2 regions of the Gluconobacter sp. GP1 genome follow, and region 2 is predicted to be linked to the other one. Evidence: riboswitches for the same ligand, from Rfam matches in the RefSeq annotation. Region 2 holds a riboswitch; the other holds the start of a gene.
What was found. A riboswitch is a leader RNA that binds a small molecule or an ion and turns the genes downstream of it on or off. The one in region 2 is predicted to bind cobalamin.
Positions count from the first base shown of each region.

Region 1: another riboswitch for cobalamin. It lies ahead of metE (5-methyltetrahydropteroyltriglutamate--homocysteine S-methyltransferase); the one in region 2 lies ahead of R5H23_RS03780 (DUF1636 domain-containing protein).

Region 1 covers NZ_JASGXC010000002.1:70,057-73,458, forward strand. The annotation lists gene metE (5-methyltetrahydropteroyltriglutamate--homocysteine S-methyltransferase) at 1-1,357, opposite strand, end outside; cobalamin riboswitch at 1,473-1,677, opposite strand; gene R5H23_RS04870 (metalloregulator ArsR/SmtB family transcription factor) at 1,745-2,671, shown strand; gene metF (methylenetetrahydrofolate reductase [NAD(P)H]) at 2,701-3,402, shown strand, end outside.
Region 2 covers NZ_JASGXC010000001.1:840,068-843,469, forward strand. The annotation lists gene cobN (cobaltochelatase subunit CobN) at 1-531, opposite strand, end outside; gene cobW (cobalamin biosynthesis protein CobW) at 536-1,588, opposite strand; gene R5H23_RS03780 (DUF1636 domain-containing protein) at 1,585-1,998, opposite strand; cobalamin riboswitch at 2,119-2,357, opposite strand; gene cobU (bifunctional adenosylcobinamide kinase/adenosylcobinamide-phosphate guanylyltransferase) at 2,395-2,955, opposite strand; gene cobT (nicotinate-nucleotide--dimethylbenzimidazole phosphoribosyltransferase) at 3,001-3,402, shown strand, end outside.

The sequences.
Region 1 (3,402 bases), on a different contig from region 2:
GGAAGGACCCGATTGTTGTCGTTGGGTAAAGCGGCAGCCTGAGTTTGGCCTGTTGCAACGGACGGCGCGCGGGGAAAGGGGAAAGGCGCTGGGTGAGAGCTGGGTTGCGATCTGCAGAGCGTGCCTGAACGGCAGGATCGTTGATTTTCGTGGAAGAGCGACGTGCCTGAAGAGCCGCAGCGTTTTCGGCTAAAATGGTTTGCACAACGCCCCGGCCTTCATTCAGGGCGCGCGCCAGTGTGTGCAACTCCTCGATTTTTTGAACGGCGAATGCGAGCCAGGATTTTACATCCGCGTCCAGATCTGTCTCCCGTTCCAGGTCAATGGGTGTGTGGAGGAGAGAGCAGGACGGCGCGAGGATCAGGTCACGCTGGCCCACCAGCGGTTCAAGATGGTCCAGAAGCGCGTTCAGGTCGGCCTTCCAGATATTCCGCCCATCCACTACGCCGAGAGACAGCAGCAGATCAGGTCGTGCTTTTTCCAGAATGGATGCAAGCTGCTCGGGAGCGCGGACAAGATCCACATGCAGGCCGTGAACTGGCAGGCTTAGGGCGATGTCCTGATTGTTTCCGAGCGCACCGAAATAAGTGGCGAGCATCAGTTTCAGGTCTGGAACTGTGGTTGTCAGAGTTTTGTATGCTGTCTTGAACGCTGCGGCAGCATTTCCCGGCAGATCCAGAACAAGACACGGCTCGTCAATCTGAACCCAATCTGCGCCTTCTGCTCGGAGGGCGTTTAGAACCCGTTCATAAACGGGCAGCAAGGTAGGGAGCAGATCAAGGCAATCAAACGCCGGGCCGTCACATTTTCCCAGAAGCAGGAAACTGACAGGGCCGAGCAGAACAGGGCGTGTCTCAATCCCAAGCGCCTTGGCTTCACGATATTCATCCACCGCTTTTGTGGAGGCGAGGCGGAACGTCTGGTCTGCTGCGAATTGCGGGACAAGGTAATGGTAGTTCGTGTCAAACCACTTGGTCATTTCGGCGGCAGGGACATCCTGAGGGGTGTCATGAGCATGACCGCAGCCACACTCTTCGGATGTCGTCTGGGAGCCGCGCGCCATGGCGAAGTAGGTTCCCAAGTCCACCTTGCCCTGCACGTTGCCGTAAATGGCGGGAACAGCATCGACCATTGCGGATGTATCCAGCACATGATCGTAAAGCGAAAAATCGTTGGAAGGGATGATCTCTGCGCCGAGGTCTTTCTGGCGCTGCCAGGCTGACGCCCGAAGGGACGCGGCGGTGGAAAGCAGATCATCGGCGGAGGAATTTCCCGCCCAGTACTGTTCAAGAGCGGTTTTCAGTTCACGGCGGGTGCCGATACGCGGAAAGCCCAGAGTTGCGACGCGGACGGTCATGAAAGCCTCGACAGGTTCGTGGCAGTGCGCTCGCAGGGCATGCAGGATCGTTCACGCCCCGAACAGGAAATGTGCGGCGTGGAGACATGCGTGACCCGTCCGGAACGCCCCGCCGGAGGATGTTATGTGCCGTGGCAGGTCTCCTGGCTTACGGGTCTCCGCGCTGATTCCGCCTTCCCGGACTTTCGCCCAGTGGCCTGTATGGAATCGGCACTCGCCGCTGACAGTTGCGGGGGCAGCGCCGGCTTTGCACCGGCTTCCCTCTTAGCCACGCCGGATGCGTGAACATCCGGCATGGAACCATGACAAGCCTTATGACTGCCGCATGTTCTAAAAAAGAGTCAATAGCTCTTGCTCATATAAAGAACTCCTTATATGTAAATCCGCATGGAACAGGCCCTCATCATTTTCCAAGCACTGGCAGACATGACCCGTCTGCGGATTCTGGCCCTTCTGCGCGAGATGGAACTGTCCATCGGCGAGGTGGCGCAGGTGCTCGGGCAAAGCCAGCCCCGCGTGTCACGGCATGTGAAGATCCTGGCAGATGCGGGATTGATTGAGCGCCGCAAGGAAGGAAGCTGGGTCTTTTTGACTTTGGGTGTTCCGGAACGTCTGGAGCCTGTCTTTATGGCGCTGGATCGATGGACTGCGCGGGAACCGGCGGAAATCCGTGCGGATCGTATTCGCTTGCAGGCCATTCGGGATGTTCGTGCGCTCGCGGCGGAAGACTGGTTTGAAACCCACGCAGCAGAATGGGACGCATTGCGTTCCTTGCATGTGTCCGAACAGGAGGTCGAAGCAGCGATCGTAAAGACGCTTTCAGCATCTCCGATCGGCCGGCTCGTGGATATAGGCACCGGAACAGGTCGCATGATGGAGCTGCTGGGGGCCGGCGCTCAAACAGTCATCGGGTTTGATCGCAGTCCTGCCATGCTGCGATTGGCGCGGACCAAGCTTGCGGAAGCTGGTCTGGAGCAGGCTGATCTGCGGCAGGGGGACTTTCAGGCCCTTCCGTTGCCAGAGCATTCAGCCGATGTCGCAGTCATGCATCAGGTTCTGCACTACGCACAGCATCCGGCTGCTGTAATTGCGGAAGCCGCGCGTATTCTGGATGCCAACGGTCGCTTACTAATTATCGATTTTGCCTCCCATAACCGGGAAGAACTTCGCACACGGGATGCGCATGTCCGGCTTGGATTTACCGATGCGCAGATGGCGACGTGGTTTCGCGCAGCCGGTCTGGTTCCCGCAGAGCCGGTGGCTCTTGAAGGCGAACTGACCGTGAAACTCTGGCTTGGCCAACGCCCCAACTGATCCGAATTATTGAATAAGGAGCTGGCGTGATGCCCGCACAGACAGGGCCTCTGCCCGCAATTTCGTTCGAGTTTTTCCCCGCAAAGTCGGAAAAGGCAGCCGCCACGCTGCTGGAAAACGCAAAAACGCTAGCTGCTTTTGGTCCGCTGTTTATGTCCGTGACGTATGGGGCAGGTGGGTCAACACGGGACCGCACCCTGGCCACCCTGAAAGACATGGTTCGGGAAACTGGCGCGCCAATGGCTGGGCATCTGACCTGCGTGGGAGCCTCCAAAGAAGACGTCAATGCCGTGGCGCAGGCGTACTGGGACGCTGGTGTGAAGCACATTGTGGCTCTGCGTGGTGATCCGCCGCCGTCAGCCGGGGGCGTCTATGAGCCTCACCCGGAAGGCTACGCGGGGGCAGTGGATCTGGTGCGCGGGCTGAAGGAGATTGCGCCGTTCGAAATCTCCGTTGCGGCATATCCGGAAACGCATCCTGCCGCGCTTAGCCCGCGATCGGATCTGGAGCATCTGCGAGCGAAGATTGATGCGGGTGCGGACCGGGCCTTAACGCAGTTCTTCTTTGAAGCGGACACATTTCTACGCTTCCGGGACCGCGCTGCGGCCATTGGAATCGAGCGGCCGATCGTGCCGGGTATTCTTCCGGTTGGAAGTGCTGCGCAGGCCTGGAAGTTTGCCGATATGTGTGGTGCGAACGTGCCGAAGTGGATGCGCGACCTGTTTGAGGGG
Region 2 (3,402 bases):
CGCGGGTTGCCCTGAAACGTCATCTCCATATCCGGCAAGATGAGCCATGAGCAAAAGGGCACGACGTGCATTCTCAGGACCACCTTCCCTCAGAAACCCCGTAAGTCTGGAATGCTTTTCGGCTTCGACGCTCGACCACTCTTCAAGCCGTGCATCCTGACGGGCATCTCCGGGCAACAGAGCCAGTGGAATGCTGTTCCTGCTACAAAAATTCCGGAGTTCTTCCGCCCCATAGCGCCAGTAATCCACCCCACCAAGAAGCCGTGCGATGACGCATCGGGACGATGCTATGGTCTGCTCAATATATAAATCGACCGACATGGGGTGTCGGAGGCGAGCAAGATTGACCAGCCGCAGCGAAAAACCTGCGCCGTTCGGGGTCTGCTCATTCAGATTGGAGTACGCCCGCTCAAGCGCCAGAAGATCGCTATCCGAGAAGGACAGAAACACGACGTCAGCAGGCGCATGACCGAGATCCTCGGCCACGTCCTGATCGTCTATTCCGTGTCGTTCCCGGACAAGCAGATGCATCAGGTCAGTCCGCCAGCAATGCGGCTTCGATGGCTGCGCGATCCAGGCCTGTCTGGCCAATTACGACGAGGCGCCCGTCCCGGCCTGCATCTGCGAGAGGCACATCAAATTCATGACGGAAACGGGTCCCGACACCCTGCACGGCCAATCGCATTTTCTTGCCCTGCACGGCTGCAAAGCCTTTCATGCGGAGGATATCGAATTGCCCCGCAACCTCGCTCAGGCGTTTGAGTAATGCTTCAGCACTTTTCTGCTCTGGAAGGACCACGACGAAACTCTCGAAGTCATCATGTTCGTGGTCATCTGCGCCATCATGATTGGACGGACGCGCTTGAAGATCGTCCTCGGCACCGGCACCAATTCCCAGCAGAACAGCGGGGTCCAGTCGTCCCTCTACTGCCCGCAGCGTAATAACTTTCCGCGGCACGGCCTCGGTAATACCCTTCTCAACCGCATCAATCCCGGCTTCGTCCAGAAGATCAGTCTTGTTCAGAACAATCAGATCTGCCGCATTCAACTGATCTTCATAGACTTCAGCCAACGGATTATCATGATCCAGAGAAGGGTCAGCAGCCTGCTGTGCAGCAACAGCTTCCGGATCGTCGGCAAAGCGACCCGCGGCGACAGCAGGTGCGTCCACAAGCGTAATCACACCATCAACGGTCATGCGGGTACGGATCCCGGGCCAGCTGAATGCCTTGAGAAGAGGCTTGGGCAGCGCAAGGCCAGATGTCTCGATCACGATGTGCTCTGGCGGATCAGGACGATCGATCAGAGCCCCCATGGTCGGAATGAAGTCGTCTGCAACCGTGCAGCAGAGACATCCGTTGGTGAGTTCGACGATATCCTCGTCAGCACATCCTTCGATCCCGCAAGACCGTAGAATTTCACCGTCAATCCCAAGTGAACCGAACTCGTTAACGACGATCGCAATACGGCGTCCATCAGCCTGTGCGAGAAGATTTCGCAGAAGGGTTGTTTTCCCTGCCCCCAGAAAACCCGTGATGATCGTAACCGGAATCTTGCGACCGGAGCCTGAAACAGTCTGGGACATCATGAAAGTTCCTGTGAAGCAGACAATGAAAATGGAAGTCGGGCGATAACCATATCAGAAAGCGATGCGGGTCGCTTTGACGGCATCACTGTTCCGGTTTTCGATGCTCGGTAAAGCTGGAGGTAAGCCAGCAGGTCAGACAGCTTTTCCGGACCAAGTTCACCTAGAACAAAAGTCCATTTTTCCGGCATGGAAAGCGTGGCAATACAGCCTCGGCTACAGGCTGCCATACATTCAACGGGCTGGACGCTGAAATCACCTTCAGCAGCCTGGCCAAGCAAGGCATCGTAGAGCTGTCGCCCCTGAACAGGATCATTCCCAACCGGTAGACCGCGACGACACGTCACACAGACGTGGAAAACTGGCGAAACGGATGACTGGCCCGCTTCAGCATGAGGCAGTGGATCTGCCATGGTTTCGTCTCTCTTGCAGCCACAACGGCATAACAAAAGGCGCGATGAAAGGCCTTCGCAATCGCGAAAGTGACACGCACATGATGGCGCGCCCTCACAGTCCGGGCACCCCGCCGGATCATGACACTTGGCTCAGATGGCAGGTCTCCTGACTCACGGCTGAGGCGCCATTAGCACCTCCTCTCCCACCGGGCCTTCCCAGATCGAAATCCAGTGGCTGCCTTTCCTGAAAGAAAGACTGGCAGGACAGAAAACCGTCCACAGTTGCGGGGGCAGTGCCGGGTTTGACCTACTTCTAAGGCCGCACCAGCTTCCCTTTTCATCCTCTTCTCAGAGGAACCATCAAACACTCTCCTATCTCTGGGATGAAAGCGTGTCAAAGCCCGGGAAATGGGCTTATTTCATTTTCAAAGACAAACCCGCCGCCACAAACAGCACTTCTCCGGCGACTGCGGCGATCTTCTGATGAAGAAGGCCCGCTTCATCGCGGAAACGACGAGCCAGGGCATTGTCCGGGACAATTCCGAGCCCTACCTCGTTGCCCACAAGAACGGTCCGGCCTTTCCGTGTTTGCAACGCCTCGAGAAGATCTTTCGTCGCGGCGTGTACATTACGATCTTCCAGAATGAGATTTGTCAGCCACAAAGTCAGGCAATCAACCAGGACTGGCGCGCCCTGCTCGACCTGTAAAACACCAGCGATATCAAATGGCTCTTCAACTGTGCGCCACCCTTTGTTCCCACGGGTGGTACGATGCAAATCTATCCTGGCCTGCATTTCTTCATCAAAAGCCCGACCGGTCGCGAGATAAACCCAAGGGGCCGGAAGACCAGTGATGATTGCCTCAGCGATCCTGCTTTTTCCTGACCTGGCGCCCCCGAGGACCAGTGACACATCCGGTAGTCCTGTTTGCGTGATGGTCTGTGCCACAATATCTCCTGCGCCTTCTTCTTGCATGGTCACTGATAACAGCACAAAAGACCTGTCATGCCACCGCACATCATGCCCTCGTCCTGTCAGCCCCCTTTCGCCAGCATGGCAGAACTTCGCACTGCCTGCCTGTCACTTCCAGAACCCGACCCAAAAGTCGCCGCCCTGATAGCGGAGCGAGACGCAACTCTGACCAAACCTCCCGGCAGCCTCGGGCGGTTGGAAGAGCTATCCATTTGGCTCGGTGAATGGCAGGGCCATCAGAAACCAACGCTAGAGCACGTTCAGATAACGATTTTCGCAGGGAATCATGGTGTGGTCCGCCGGGGGGTATCTCCGTGGCCTGCGGATGTGACAGCCCAGATGGTGTCGAATTTCCAGCGTGGCGGCGCAGCAATCAATCAGCTTGCCCGAAATGCTGGTGCGGACCTTGCTGTTGTGCCCGTCCGAAATCTAATGGCCACAGCAGATTTT